One region of the Chimaeribacter sp. YP20170169 genome, then DNA from elsewhere that is predicted to be linked to it. Evidence: predicted binding sites of a transcription regulator. Region 1 holds the regulator's gene; the other holds the start of a gene.

Region 1 (7,006 bases):
GGATGTCACCTCGGATGATGAAGTCACCCTTTACGGGGCCGCCTTCACCTCCAAGGGCATGAAAATGCGCGGCAATTTGCGGACCAAAACAGCTCAGCTGATCGAAAAGGTAAACACCTACTATGAAATCCAGACTTCAAACCCCGCTCCGTAACCTGCTGGTTGCCAGTTCGCTTCTGGCTGTGAGCGTGCCGGCCCTGGCGCTGAAAGATGACACCAGCCAGCCGATCCACATCGACTCCGCCCAGCAGGCGCTGGACATGGAGGGCAACACCGTGACCTTCACCGGCAACGTGGTGGCGAAACAGGGCAGCATCGAGATCAAGGCCGACAAGGTGGTGGTGATCCGCCCGCAGGGGCAGCAGGGCAAGGAGGTGATTGAGGCCTTCGGCAACCCGGCGACCTTCTACCAGTTGCAGGACAACGGCAAGCCGGTGAAGGGCCACTCGCAGAAGATGCGTTATGAGCTGGGGAATGACTATGTCATCCTGACCGGCAATGCCTATCTGGAGCAGCTCGACAGCAATGTGAAGGGCGACCGCATCACCTATCTGGTGCAAAAACAGCAGATGGAAGCTTTCAGTAACGAAGGCAAACGTGTTACCACTGTGTTAATCCCGACCCAATTGCAGGACAAAGGCACCCCGTCCAGCGGACAGAAGAAGAGTAACTGATCACTTATGGCTACCCTAATTGCAGAAAACCTCGCCAAGGCGTACAAAAACCGTAGAGTGGTGGAGGACGTCAGCCTGAAGGTGCACTCCGGCGAGATCGTTGGCCTGCTCGGCCCGAACGGCGCGGGCAAGACCACCACCTTCTACATGGTGGTGGGGATTGTGCCGCGTGACGCTGGCCGCATCGTGATTGATGACGAGGATATCAGCCTGCTGCCGCTGCACGCGCGCGCGCGCCGCGGCATCGGCTACCTGCCGCAGGAGGCCTCGATCTTCCGCCGGCTCAGCGTCTATGACAACCTGATGGCGGTGTTGCAGATCCGTGAAGACCTCACCAGCGAACAGCGCCGTGACCGCGCCGAGGAGCTGATGGAGGAGTTCCACATCACCCACCTGCGTGACAGCCTTGGGCAGGCGCTGTCAGGCGGTGAGCGCCGCCGGGTGGAGATCGCCCGCGCGCTGGCGGCCAACCCGAAGTTTATCCTGCTGGATGAACCCTTTGCGGGGGTGGACCCCATCTCCGTGATTGACATAAAAAAAATCATTGAGCACCTGCGCGACAGCGGGCTCGGCGTGTTGATTACTGACCACAACGTGCGCGAGACCCTCGACGTCTGCGAACGCGCCTATATCGTCAGCCAGGGGCGACTGATCGCCCACGGCTCCCCAAGCGATATTCTGGCCGATGAGCAGGTGAAACGCGTCTATCTGGGTGAAGAGTTCCGTCTCTGATCCACTTTTGCGTTGTTACCAGTAAGGGAAACCAGATCATCCTATGAAGCAAGGTTTGCAACTCAGGCTTAGCCAGCAACTGGCCATGACTCCCCAGCTCCAACAGGCGATCCGCTTGTTGCAACTCTCAACGCTAGAACTGCAGCAGGAGATTCAACAGGCATTAGAGAGCAACCCCCTGCTGGAGCAGAGCGATATCCACGAGGAGATTGACGCCAAGGAGACCACCGACAGCGAGGCGCTGGACACCCGCGAGGCGCTGGAGCAGAAGGATATGCCGGAAGAGCTGCCGCTCGATGCCACCTGGGACGAGATCTACACCGCTGGCACCCCCTCTGGCACCGGCACCGACTACAGCGATGACGAGCTGCCGGTCTATCAGGGCGAGACCACCCAGACCCTTCAGGACTACCTGATGTGGCAGGTGGATCTCACCCCCTTCTCCGACACCGATACCGCCATCGCCACCTCGATTGTCGATGCGGTGGATGACACCGGCTACCTGACGGTAACGCTCGAGGAGATCCTGGAGAGCATGGGTGACGAGAATGTCACCCTCGAGGAGGTGGAGGCGGTGCTGAAACGCGTGCAGCGCTTCGACCCGATTGGCGTGGCGGCGCGTGATCTGCGCGACTGCCTGCTGATCCAGCTTTCGCAGTTTATCCCTGACACCCCCTATCTGGCCGAGGCGCGGCTGATTGTCAGCGAACACCTGGATCTGCTGGGCAACCACGATTTCCGGACGCTGATGCGCTCGACCCGGCTAAAAGAAGATACACTTAAGGGGGCGATGCTGCTGATCCAGTCGCTGGATCCGCGCCCCGGCCAGTCCATCAACACCGGCGAATCTGAGTATGTGATCCCCGATGTGCTGGTGCGCAAGCACCAAGGGCAGTGGGCGGTCGAGCTGAATGCTGACAGCATCCCCCGGCTCAAAATCAACCAGCAATATGCGGCGCTGGGCGGCACGGCCCGCAACGACAGCGATGGCCAGTTCATCCGCAGCAACCTCCAGGAGGCCAAATGGCTGATCAAGAGCCTGGAGAGCCGCAATGAGACGCTGCTCAAGGTGACGCGCTGCATCGTGGCGCAGCAGCAGGCCTTTTTCGAGCATGGCGAGGAGTACATGAAACCGATGGTGCTGGCGGACATTGCCCAGGCCGTGGACATGCACGAATCCACCATCTCGCGCGTCACCACGCAGAAGTTCCTGCACAGCCCGCGCGGTATTTTTGAGTTGAAGTACTTCTTCTCAAGCCACGTCAGCACGGACAGCGGCGGGGAGGCCTCCTCGACCGCCATCCGGGCGTTGGTGAAGAAGCTGATTGCGGCGGAAAACCCCGCCAAACCTCTGAGCGACAGCAAGCTGGCGACCCTGCTCTCCGATCAAGGGATCATGGTTGCCCGCCGCACGGTCGCAAAATACCGAGAGTCTTTGTCCATCCCGCCGTCGAACCAACGCAAACAACTGGTTTGACCTAAACAGAGAAGGAAGACATTATGCAGCTCAACATCACCGGCCACCACGTTGAAGTCACTGATGCCCTGCGCGATTTCGTCAGTACAAAATTTGCCAAGCTTGAGCAATTTTTCGACCGAATCAATCAGGTTCATGTGATACTCAGCATGGAGCGAGTGCAGAAGGTGGCGGAAGCCACCGTGCACGTCAATGGAGGCGAGTTGCACGCCACCTCGGAACATGAAGATATGTATGCGGCCATCGACGGCCTGATTGATAAGCTGTCACGGCAGCTCAATAAACATAAAGACAAGTTGAAACAACACTAAGACTCACTGTAGCCAATCGCGCTACATCACCTGACCATCGGCCCTTCACCCTGCGGTGACGGGCCGATAAGCCATCAGGCGTGACTCAAGCGCTTAAGTGAAAGATGAGATGATAAACGACTCAATCATGCAATTAAGCTCTGTGCTCAGCGCAGAGTGCACCAAAAGCGGCGTCCACTGCTCCAGCAAGAAACGCGCCCTCGAGATCATCAGCGAACTGGCGGCGAAACAGCTGAACCTGCCGTCGCAGGCGGTGTTTGATGCCGTCCTGACGCGGGAGCGCATGGGCAGTACCGGTATCGGCAATGGCATCGCCATCCCGCACGGCAAGCTGGAAGAGGACACGCTGCGCGCGGTGGGCGTTTTCATCCGCCTGGATCAGCCGATCGCCTTCGACGCCATCGACAACCAGCCGGTTGACCTGCTGTTCGCCCTGCTGGTGCCTGCCGACCAGTGCAAGACCCACCTCCATACGCTGTCGCAAGTGGCGAAGCGTCTGGCGGATAAGAGCGTCTGCCGTCGGCTGCGCGCCGCGCAGAGCGATGAAGAGCTGTACCAGATCATTACCGAGTAGCCTGCTGCCGGTAACACAACGCCAAGAGTGAATTGCCAGGGGGAGTGACACATGGTGCTGATGATAGTCAGCGGCCGTTCCGGTTCAGGTAAATCCGTTGCCTTGCGTGCGCTGGAAGATATGGGGTTTTACTGCGTCGATAACCTGCCGGTGGTGCTGCTGCCGCAGTTGGCGCACGCGCTGGCGGAGCGCAACACCTCGGCGGCAGTGAGCATCGACGTGCGCAACATGCCGGAGACCCCGGAGCTGTTTGAGCACGCGATGGCCCAGCTGCCGGAGAGCTTCTCGCCGCAACTGCTGTTCCTTGACGCCGATCGCAACACGCTGATCCGCCGCTACAGCGACACGCGCCGCCTGCACCCGCTCTCCAGCCGCAACCTCTCCCTGGAGAGTGCGATTGACGAGGAGAGCGAGCTGCTGGAGCCGCTGCGTTCCCGCGCTGACCTGCTGATCGACACTTCCGAGATGTCGGTGCATGAGCTGGCAGAGATGCTACGCACCCGCCTGCTGGGCAAGCGCGAACGTGAGCTGACGATGGTGTTCGAGTCGTTTGGCTTCAAGCACGGCATCCCGATTGACGCCGACTATGTGTTTGACGTCCGTTTCCTGCCCAACCCGCACTGGGACCCCAAACTGCGGCCGATGACCGGTTTGGATCGCCCGGTGGCGGCCTTCCTCGATCGCCATACGGAAGTGCACAACTTCATCTACCAGACCCGCAGCTACCTGGAGCAGTGGTTGCCGATGCTGGAGACCAACAACCGCAGCTACCTGACGGTCGCCATCGGTTGCACCGGCGGCAAGCATCGCTCGGTCTATGTGGCGGAGCAGCTGGCCGACTACTTCCGTTCGCGCGGGAAGAATGTGCAGTCCCGCCACCGCACCCTGGAAAAGCGCAAATCATGACGGTCAAACAGACGGTGGAGATCAAGAACCGGCTCGGGATGCACGCCCGGCCGGCGATGAAGTTGTTTGAGCTGGTGCAGAGCTTCGACGCCGAGGTGCTGCTGCGCAACGACGCTGGCGTGGAGGCGGAGGCCAGCAGCGTGATTGCGCTGCTGATGCTGGACTCGCCAAAGGGTCAACACATTGAGATCGAGGCCAGCGGCCCCGACGAGGTGAACGCGCTCAATGCGGTGATTGAGCTGATCAACTCCGGCTTTGACGAAGATTGACATCCTCCCCGCCCTAAAGGGCGGGGATTCCTACAGCTAGACGGCAATGCCCTGCCGCGAGTATATTCTTTGACGCGTTTACATCGCGATCATGTAGCGATCCGCACTCGCTACAAGTCCATACTCTTATTCGCAGACCTGCTCTACCTTTCGGACTGTTGGGGGATAGCACCCCACAACACGAACAAGCCTGGTAAGCGCTAGCTCCGGCTCAGGCAGTCAATGGCGATCGCCTTAAAGCTGGGGAAGTCCCGGCTGCCGAGCAGGCGGCTGACCGAGCGCTCACGCACGAAGGTCACGAACAGATCGTAGATGGCGATCGCCTCCTCATAATCCGCCTTGCTGATCGCCAGCAGAAATATCACTTGCGCCCGCTCCCCTTCCCCCCAGTCGATGCCCGGCGGGCAGATCACCGTCACCACCACCGTGCGGTGGGCTTGCAACCCCAGCGAGTGCGGCAGCGCGATGCCGTCGCCCAGCAGTGTGGAGACAATCGCCTCGCGCTCCACCACCGAGTCATGGAACGCTGGCTCGACCACCCCCTCATGCGCCAGCTGGTCGCAGACCCGGCGGAACAGCGCCGCCTGGCTCAGCGTCTCCTCCAGCAGCAGGAAGTGCTGTGCGTCAAAGAACTTCTCCAGCATGTAGGGGCGGGTGCGATCCACCAGCACCAGCTTGCCGAGCTGCTCCAGCTGGTACTCCGTCGGGAAGGGCGACATCACCACCACCGGCTTGCCGCGCTCCGCCAGCCGGGCATTGGAGATGATGAAATCCTCCTCCACCTCGCCCAGCATCTCATACTCGCGCAGAGAGATGACGCGGGTGATCACCAGTTGCGGATATTTGCGGCTGACCTGCGCCTGAATCATGCGGATGGTGGAGTTGCCGGTGTCGCACACCAGCAGCACCTGCGGATGGCGCTGGTAGCCGATGTTGTAGTGCCGCTCCAGCCCGACGCCGATGTGCAGCACCAAAAAGCCAATCTCATTCTCGCTCAGGCTGTAGGGGGTGTACTTTACCCAGCTGGAGATGGCCGCCAGCGTCACGTCATAGGCCATCGGGTAGTGCTGCTTGATATTGGCCAGCAGCGGGTTGGGAATGGCGATCTGGTATTTGATGCGGGTGATCATCGCCTTGATGTGGGTCAGCAGATCCAGCCGCAGCTGCGCGTCGCCCTGAAGGTCGTAGTTGTAGTAGGCGCTGATGTAGCAGAGCAGATAGTTGACCAGCCCCTCCTCGTCGTCGGCGTTAATCTCCGTCGGCGCCACCTCCTGGCTGCGCCGGGCGGCGATGTTGACGCGCAGGTAAGCCTCCTCGGCCGGGGCCAGCTCCTTGCCCGCCCACTGGCGCAGGTCAGCCGCCAGCCCGCTGGAGACCTGCCGCACGCACGCCTCCCCTCATCCGCCGTGAAGTCAGCGAGCGGGTAGCCCTCGGCGATGCGTCGCAACGCCACCGCGCCATACAGCGTCAGGTACTCCTCCCCTCATCCGTCAGGCGGATGCCGGCCTGCGCCAGCCGGTGGCGCAGGGCATCGGCCAGCGCCGGCATCTGCGCCAGCGCCAGCGCCTCCGGCGTCAGCAGCGGGTGGGCGTCATTCTCGCCGCGCAGCCGGAACAGCAGGTCGGTCAGGCAGGCGCGGATCGCCGTCTCTGGCCCGAACAGCTTCATGCCGTAACGCGGCTTGGTTTCGATGTGCAGGGAGTAGCGACCGAGGTGCTCGCGCACCTCGGCCATGTCATTTTGCAGTGTGCCCCGGCTGACGAACCACTCATCCGCCACATCCTCCAGCTTCAGCGAGAAGGCAGAGGTGAGGAAACGCACCAGCAGCGCCTGCACCCGCTCGGCGGCGGTACGCGGCAGTTGCCGCACCGGCTGGCTGGGCTGGCGCAGCGTGGCGAAGCGGGCGGCGTCATGCACCTGCAACTGGTAGCCGCTCCCGCGCGTGTGCACCAACTGCGCGCCATACTTGCCGAGGATCTCGTTGAGCGCGGTGATGTCGGTGCGCACCGTGCGGGTCGAGACATCGAGACGCTTTGCCAGCTCGTCCTGCGGCAGGATCTCAT
Region 2 (7,006 bases), 410 kb from region 1:
CAGCGAGGCGGCGGAGGATTAACCCTCTTTCGGGCCGCGGCTTGCACGCTTACGGTCGTTCTCGGTCAGGTGACGCTTACGGATACGGATGGAGGTTGGGGTCACTTCCACCAGTTCGTCGTCATCGATGAACTCCAGAGCTTGCTCCAGGGACATCTTGATCGGCGGAACCAGAACCGTTGCTTCGTCCGTACCGGACGCACGCATGTTGGTCAGTTTCTTACCGGTCAGGCAGTTCACGGTCAGGTCGTTGGAACGGGAGTGAATACCGATGATCTGGCCTTCGTACACTTCCGCACCGTGGCCCAGGAACAGCTTGCCGCGATCCTGCAGGCTGAACAGGGCGAATGCCACTGCCTTGCCCTGGCCGTTGGAGATCAGCACGCCGTTCTGGCGCTGGCCGATTTCACCCGGACGCACGTCGTCGTAGTGGCTGAAGGTGGAGTAGAGCAAACCAGTACCGGAGGTCATGGTCATGAACTCGGTACGGAAGCCGATCAGGCCACGTGCCGGGATCAGGTAATCCAGACGGATACGGCCCTTGCCGTCAGGGATCATGTCCTTGACGTCGCCCTTACGCTCACCCATCGCCTGCATCACAGAACCCTGGTGCTGCTCTTCGATGTCCAGCGTCACGTTCTCGAACGGCTCTTGCGTGCGGCCGTCGATTTTGCGGTAGATAACCTTCGGACGGGATACGGCCATCTCGAAGCCTTCACGACGCATGTTTTCGATCAGCACCGACAGGTGCAGTTCGCCACGGCCGGAAACGCGGAACGCGTCAGCGTCTTCGGTCTCTTCCACGCGCAGTGCCACGTTGTGCACCAGCTCTTTGTTCAGACGCTCAAGAATCTGACGGGAAGTGACGTACTTACCTTCTTTACCGCAGAACGGCGAGGTGTTGACGTTGAAGTACATGGTCACGGTCGGCTCATCCACGCTCAGCGCTGGCAGCGCTTCCACGCTCTGCGGGTCGCAGATGGTGTCGGAGATGTTCAGCTCGCCCAGGCCGGTGATAGCAACGATGTCGCCAGCTTCAGCCAGTTGGGTGTCGATACGCTCCAGGCCCAGGTGGCCCAGTACTTTACCGACTTTACCGTTACGGGTTTTGCCTTCGCTGTCGATAACCGTAACCTGCTGGTTCGGCTTCACTTTACCGCGCTTGATGCGGCCGATGCCGATTACGCCCAGGTAGTTGTTGTAGTCCAGCTGGGAGATCTGCATCTGCAGCGGGCCGTCAAGATCAACGCTCGGTGCAGAAACGTGGTCAACGATCGCCTGATACAGCGGGGTCATGTCTTCCGCCATGTCATTGTGGTCGGTGCCCGCGATGCCCTGCAGCGCAGAAGCATAGATCACCGGGAAGTCGAGCTGCTCGTCAGTCGCATCCAGGTTAACGAACAGGTCGAACACCTGATCGACAACCCAGTCCGGACGCGCGCCCGGGCGGTCAACTTTGTTGATGACCACGATAGGTTTCAGACCGTTGGCGAAAGCCTTCTTGGTCACGAAACGGGTCTGCGGCATCGGGCCATCCATTGCGTCAACAACCAGCAGCACCGAGTCTACCATGGACATCACACGCTCTACCTCGCCGCCGAAGTCGGCGTGCCCTGGGGTATCCACGATGTTGATGCGGTAGTCATTCCAGTTAATGGCGGTGTTTTTTGCGAGGATGGTAATCCCACGCTCTTTCTCCAAATCGTTGGAGTCCATTACACGCTCGGTTGCTTCAGTACGTTCGTCGAAAGTACCGGACTGTTGCAGCAACTTATCAACCAGGGTGGTCTTCCCATGGTCAACGTGCGCAATAATGGCGATGTTACGCAAATTTTCGATCACAGCTTTGCCTCAGGCATTAGAAATAGCGCGCTATTGTACACGTATTAATCGAGGTTCTAAACAAGATCACATCGCACAACGTAAAACAACATGACTCCGGTTAGTTTGTGATCCCTTTCACGGTGCAATGTTTACAAATTCGCCCTTTTGCGCACCAAAACAGCGCACACTTTTCGCCCGTACGCACCTTTTTGGTGCAAAAATCCCATACTGGTGCATACTGGTGGGGGAGTAAAGGCACGAAAAGAGGGATAAATCAGCGCTTCGAAAAGTTGGCACACTTCTCGCTTATATCTACACAGAGCGAAAAGCGAATCAGGGTGAAACGCCTGGCAAAAGGCGAGCCGCTACTCTGCAACGGGAATTCGTTCCACGACGACAAAAAAATCCGGGAGAAACTAGTATGTCCGCTGAACATGTTTTGACGATGCTGAATGAGCATGAAGTGAAATTCGTTGACCTGCGTTTCACTGATACCAAAGGTAAAGAGCAGCACGTCACTATTCCTGCCCACCAGGTAAACGCTGACTTCTTCGAAGAAGGCAAAATGTTTGATGGTTCTTCCATCGGCGGCTGGAAAGGCATCAACGAATCCGACATGGTGCTGATGCCGGATGCCAGCACCGCGGTGCTTGACCCGTTCTACGAAGAGTCAACCCTGATTATTCGCTGCGACATTCTTGAGCCGGGCACCATGCAGGGCTATGACCGCGACCCGCGTTCCATTGCCAAGCGCGCCGAAGAGTTCCTGCGCTCCTCTGGCATCGCCGACACCGTGCTGTTCGGGCCAGAGCCGGAGTTCTTCCTGTTTGACGACGTGCGTTTCGGCAGCAGCATCGCCGGCTCCCACGTGGCCATCGATGACATCGAAGGCGCCTGGAACTCCTCCACCAAATACGAAGGCGGCAACAAAGGCCACCGTCCGGCCGTGAAAGGCGGCTACTTCCCGGTTCCGCCGGTTGACTCCTCCCAGGACCTGCGCTCCACCATGTGTCTGACCATGGAAGAGATGGGCCTGGTGGTTGAAGCGCACCACCACGAAGTGGCGACCGCCGGTCAGAACGAAGTGGCAACCCGCTTCAACACCATGACCAAGAAAGCGGACGAGATCCAGATCTACAAATACGTGGTACACAACGTGGCCCACGCATTCGGCAAGACCGCGACCTTCATGCCGAAACCGATGTTCGGTGACAACGGCTCCGGTATGCACTGCCACATGTCGCTGTCCAAAAACGGCAACAACCTGTTTGCGGGCGACAAGTACGGCGGCCTGTCTGAAATGGCGCTGTTCTACATCGGCGGCATCATCAAACACGCGAAAGCGATCAACGCCTACGCCAACCCGACCACCAACTCCTATAAGCGTCTGGTCCCGGGTTATGAAGCACCGGTCATGCTGGCTTACTCCGCCCGTAACCGCTCCGCCTCCATCCGTATCCCGGTGGTGGCAAGCCCGAAAGCGCGCCGCATTGAAGCCCGCTTCCCGGATCCGGCTGCCAACCCGTACCTGGCGTTCGCTGCCCTGCTGATGGCTGGCCTTGATGGCGTCATCAACAAGATCCACCCGGGCGATGCGATGGACAAAAACCTCTATGACCTGCCGCCGGAAGAAGAAGCAGAAATTCCAAAAGTGGCCGGTTCCCTGGAAGAAGCGCTGGCCTGCCTGGATGCAGACCGCGAGTTCCTGACCCGTGGCGGCGTATTCACCGATGACTCCATCGATGCCTACATCGCGCTGCGCAAAGAAGAGATGGACCGCGTGCGCATGACGCCGCACCCGGTTGAGTTCGAACTCTACTACAGCGTGTAATCGCCCAGGTCAGACGATTTTTTGTTGCCGTGGAAACTTTCAGCCCATCTTCGGATGGGCTTTTTTCTCCACGCTCTTGCCTACAATATTCCGCTAATCGGTAATAATTACCGCCAGGACAGATAATTCGCACCACTCTGGTGCAGGAGACTGCTTTATGGCAACTGGCAAGCTGCCCGATGCTGGGCAGATCCTGAACTCCCTGATCAACAGCATCCTGCTGCTGGACGAGGAGCTCGCCGTTCACTATGCCAACCCGGCCGCGCAGCAATTGCTGGCGCAAAGCTCGCGCAAGCTGTTTGGCACCCCCCTCCCCGAACTGCTGGGCTACTTTTCGCTGAATATCGGACTGATGCGCGAGAGCCTCAATGCCGGGCAAGGTTTTACCGACAACGAAGTGACACTGGTGGTGGATGGGCGCGCGCACATCTTCTCCCTGACCGCACAGGCGTTGCCGGAAGGATTTATTCTGCTGGAACTGGCACCGATGGATAACCTCCGCCGCCTGAGCCAGGAGCAGTTGCAGCACGCCCAACAGGTCGCCGCGCGCGATCTGGTGCGCGGGCTGGCCCATGAGATTAAAAACCCCCTCGGCGGTTTGCGCGGCGCGGCACAGCTCCTGTCAAAGGCGCTGCCCGACCCGATGCTGAATGAGTACACCAAGGTGATCATTGAGCAGGCTGACCGCCTGCGCAATCTGGTGGATCGCCTGCTGGGGCCACAGCGGCCCGGGCAGCACATTACCCAGAGCATCCACCAGGTGGCCGAACGGGTCTGCCAATTGGTGTCGCTGGAGAAACCCGCGAATGTCACGCTGGTCAAGGATTATGACCCGAGCCTGCCGGAACTGGCGCACGATCCGGATCAGATTGAACAGGTGCTGCTGAACATCACCCGCAATGCCTTGCAGGCGCTGGGTGAACAGGGTGGCACCATTACCATCAGAACCCGCACCGCCTTCCAGATCACGCTGCACGGCGTACGTTATCGTCTGGCCGCGCGGATCGATATTGAGGATGACGGGCCGGGCGTGCCCTCACTGTTGCAGGATACGCTGTTCTATCCCATGGTGAGCGGCCGGGAAGGAGGGACGGGCCTGGGCCTGTCCATTGCACGGAATCTGATCGATCAGAATTCAGGGAAAATTGAATTTAACAGTTGGCCGGGCCATACCGAATTTTCGGTTTACCTGCCTATTCGCCAGTGAGGTTTGCTATGCAACGAGGGATAGTCTGGATCGTCGATGATGATAGCTCCATCCGCTGGGTGCTGGAACGTGCACTCACCGGGGCGGGCCTGAGCTGCTCCACCTTTGAGAGTGGCAGTGAGGTGCTGGATGCTATTGCCACTCAAACCCCTGACGTGTTGCTGTCAGATATTCGGATGCCGGGAATGGATGGGCTGGCGCTGCTAAAGCAGATTAAACAGCGCCACCCGATGCTGCCGGTGATCATCATGACCGCCCACTCTGACCTGGACGCGGCGGTCAGCGCCTACCAGCAGGGGGCGTTTGATTACCTGCCCAAGCCCTTTGACATCGACGAGGCGGTGGCGCTGGTAGAGCGCGCCATCAGCCACTACCAGGAGCAGCAGCAACCGCCGCGCAGCCAGCCGGTCAGTGGCCCGACCGCCGACATCATCGGCGAAGCGCCAGCGATGCAGGATGTCTTCCGCATTATTGGCCGGCTGTCGCGCTCCTCCATCAGCGTGCTGATCAACGGGGAGTCCGGCACCGGCAAAGAGCTGGTGGCCCACGCGCTACACCGCCACAGCCCGCGCGCCAAGGCGCCCTTTATCGCGCTGAACATGGCTGCCATCCCGAAGGATCTGATTGAGTCCGAGCTGTTTGGCCATGAGAAAGGGGCATTTACCGGTGCCAACCAGATCCGCCAGGGGCGGTTCGAACAGGCGGACGGCGGCACCCTGTTCCTCGATGAGATTGGCGATATGCCGCTGGATGTGCAGACCCGCTTGCTGCGCGTGCTGGCAGATGGCCAATTTTACCGGGTCGGCGGCTATGCGCCGGTCAAGGTGGATGTGCGCATCATCGCCGCCACTCACCAGAACCTAGAGCTGCGCGTGCAGGAGGGCAAGTTCCGTGATGACCTGTTCCACCGCCTGAACGTCATCCGTGTCCATCTGCCACCGCTGCGCGAGCGCCGTGAGGACATTCCACGGTTGGCGCGCTACTTCCTGCAAGACGCGGCCAAGGAGCTGGGCGTGGAGGCGAAAAACCTCCACCCGGAAACCGAGGCGGCGCTGACCCGCCTGCCGTGGCCGGGCAACGTGCGCCAGCTGGAGAATACCTGCCGCTGGCTGACGGTGATGGCCGCCGGGCAGGAGGTGCTGATTCAGGACTTGCCGGGCGAACTGTTTGAGACCAGCGCGCCGGAGAGCGGCGGGCCGTCGCTGCCGGATAGCTGGGCGACGCTGCTGGCGCAGTGGGCTGACCGCGCGCTACGTTCCGGCCACCAGAACCTGCTCTCTGAGGCGCAACCGGAGATGGAGCGCACCCTGCTAACCACCGCCCTACGCCATACCCAAGGGCACAAGCAGGAAGCGGCCCGCCTGCTCGGCTGGGGACGCAACACCCTGACGCGCAAGCTGAAAGAGCTGGGCATGGAGTAGCACGCCAACGGCTCACATTGTGCGATTTTTGTCCTTTACTTCCCGGTGCGGCGTATTAAGATTTAGGCGCTAAACCGGGAGATAGACGATGACTCATGCAGTGTGGATGTTTCTGTCGCAAGGCGCTGAAGTGACATCAGCAACCTTCAGCCACTCCCCGCAAACGGTCGCGGCGGCGGTGCTCTGTTATGCGCTGATGAGCCTCTTTCATTGAAAAAACAGCCGCTGATGCGGCTGTTTTTCTATCCTCAAATCACCCGGGAGAACTGGCTCTGTCGCGCCTGCTGGCGCAGGTAGGGGTCAAAGCACATGCAGACGTTGCGGATCAGCAAGCGCCCGCGCGGCGTCACGCGGATCGCCGTGTCCGTCACCTCCACCAGCCCATCCACCGCCAGCGGAGCCAGCAGCGCCAGATCCTCCGCGAAATAGTCGCGGAAGCAGATGCCGTACTGGTGCTCCAGCGCGGGCATCTCCAGCCGAAAGTGGCAGATCAGCGTGCGGATCAGATCGCGTCGCAGGCAATCATCTTGCGTTAGCGCCAGCCCACGCCACAGCGCGTCCTCCCCGACATCCAGCCGCGCGTAATAGGTCTTCAGCGTCTTCTCATTCTGCGCGTAGCTGTCACCGAGCATACTGATGGCCGAGACGCCCAGCCCCAGCAGATCGGCGTCGCCCTGGGTGGTGTAGCCTTGGAAATTGCGGTGCAGCCGCCCCTCGCGCTGG

The links. The regulator sigma-54, encoded in region 1, starts transcription at its own class of promoters, with help from an activator protein. The targets are predictions, from matches to a motif close to GTTGGCACANNTTTCGCTNT.
Region 2: a site for sigma-54 is predicted at 2,114-2,133, ahead of glnA (glutamate--ammonia ligase). Genes of this name have one in related genera too.

What each region holds. Positions count from the first base shown of each region.
Region 1 covers NZ_CP176824.1:3,418,931-3,425,936, forward strand. Annotated here, with positions in the region: gene lptC (LPS export ABC transporter periplasmic protein LptC) at 1-154, shown strand, start outside; gene lptA (lipopolysaccharide ABC transporter substrate-binding protein LptA) at 123-674, shown strand; gene lptB (LPS export ABC transporter ATP-binding protein) at 681-1,406, shown strand; gene rpoN (RNA polymerase factor sigma-54) at 1,450-2,883, shown strand; gene hpf (ribosome hibernation promoting factor) at 2,907-3,194, shown strand; gene ptsN (PTS IIA-like nitrogen regulatory protein PtsN) at 3,292-3,768, shown strand; gene rapZ (RNase adapter RapZ) at 3,820-4,674, shown strand; gene npr (PTS phosphocarrier protein NPr) at 4,671-4,943, shown strand; gene ACK3SD_RS15640 (zinc ribbon domain-containing protein) at 4,957-5,115, opposite strand; partial or broken gene ACK3SD_RS15645 (BglG family transcription antiterminator) at 5,144-7,006, opposite strand, start outside.
Region 2 covers NZ_CP176824.1:3,831,210-3,838,215, forward strand. Annotated here, with positions in the region: gene typA (ribosome-dependent GTPase TypA) at 19-1,842, opposite strand; gene glnA (glutamate--ammonia ligase) at 2,246-3,655, shown strand; gene glnL (nitrogen regulation protein NR(II)) at 3,813-4,862, shown strand; gene glnG (nitrogen regulation protein NR(I)) at 4,871-6,283, shown strand; gene ACK3SD_RS17495 (YshB family small membrane protein) at 6,390-6,497, shown strand; gene hemN (oxygen-independent coproporphyrinogen III oxidase) at 6,532-7,006, opposite strand, start outside.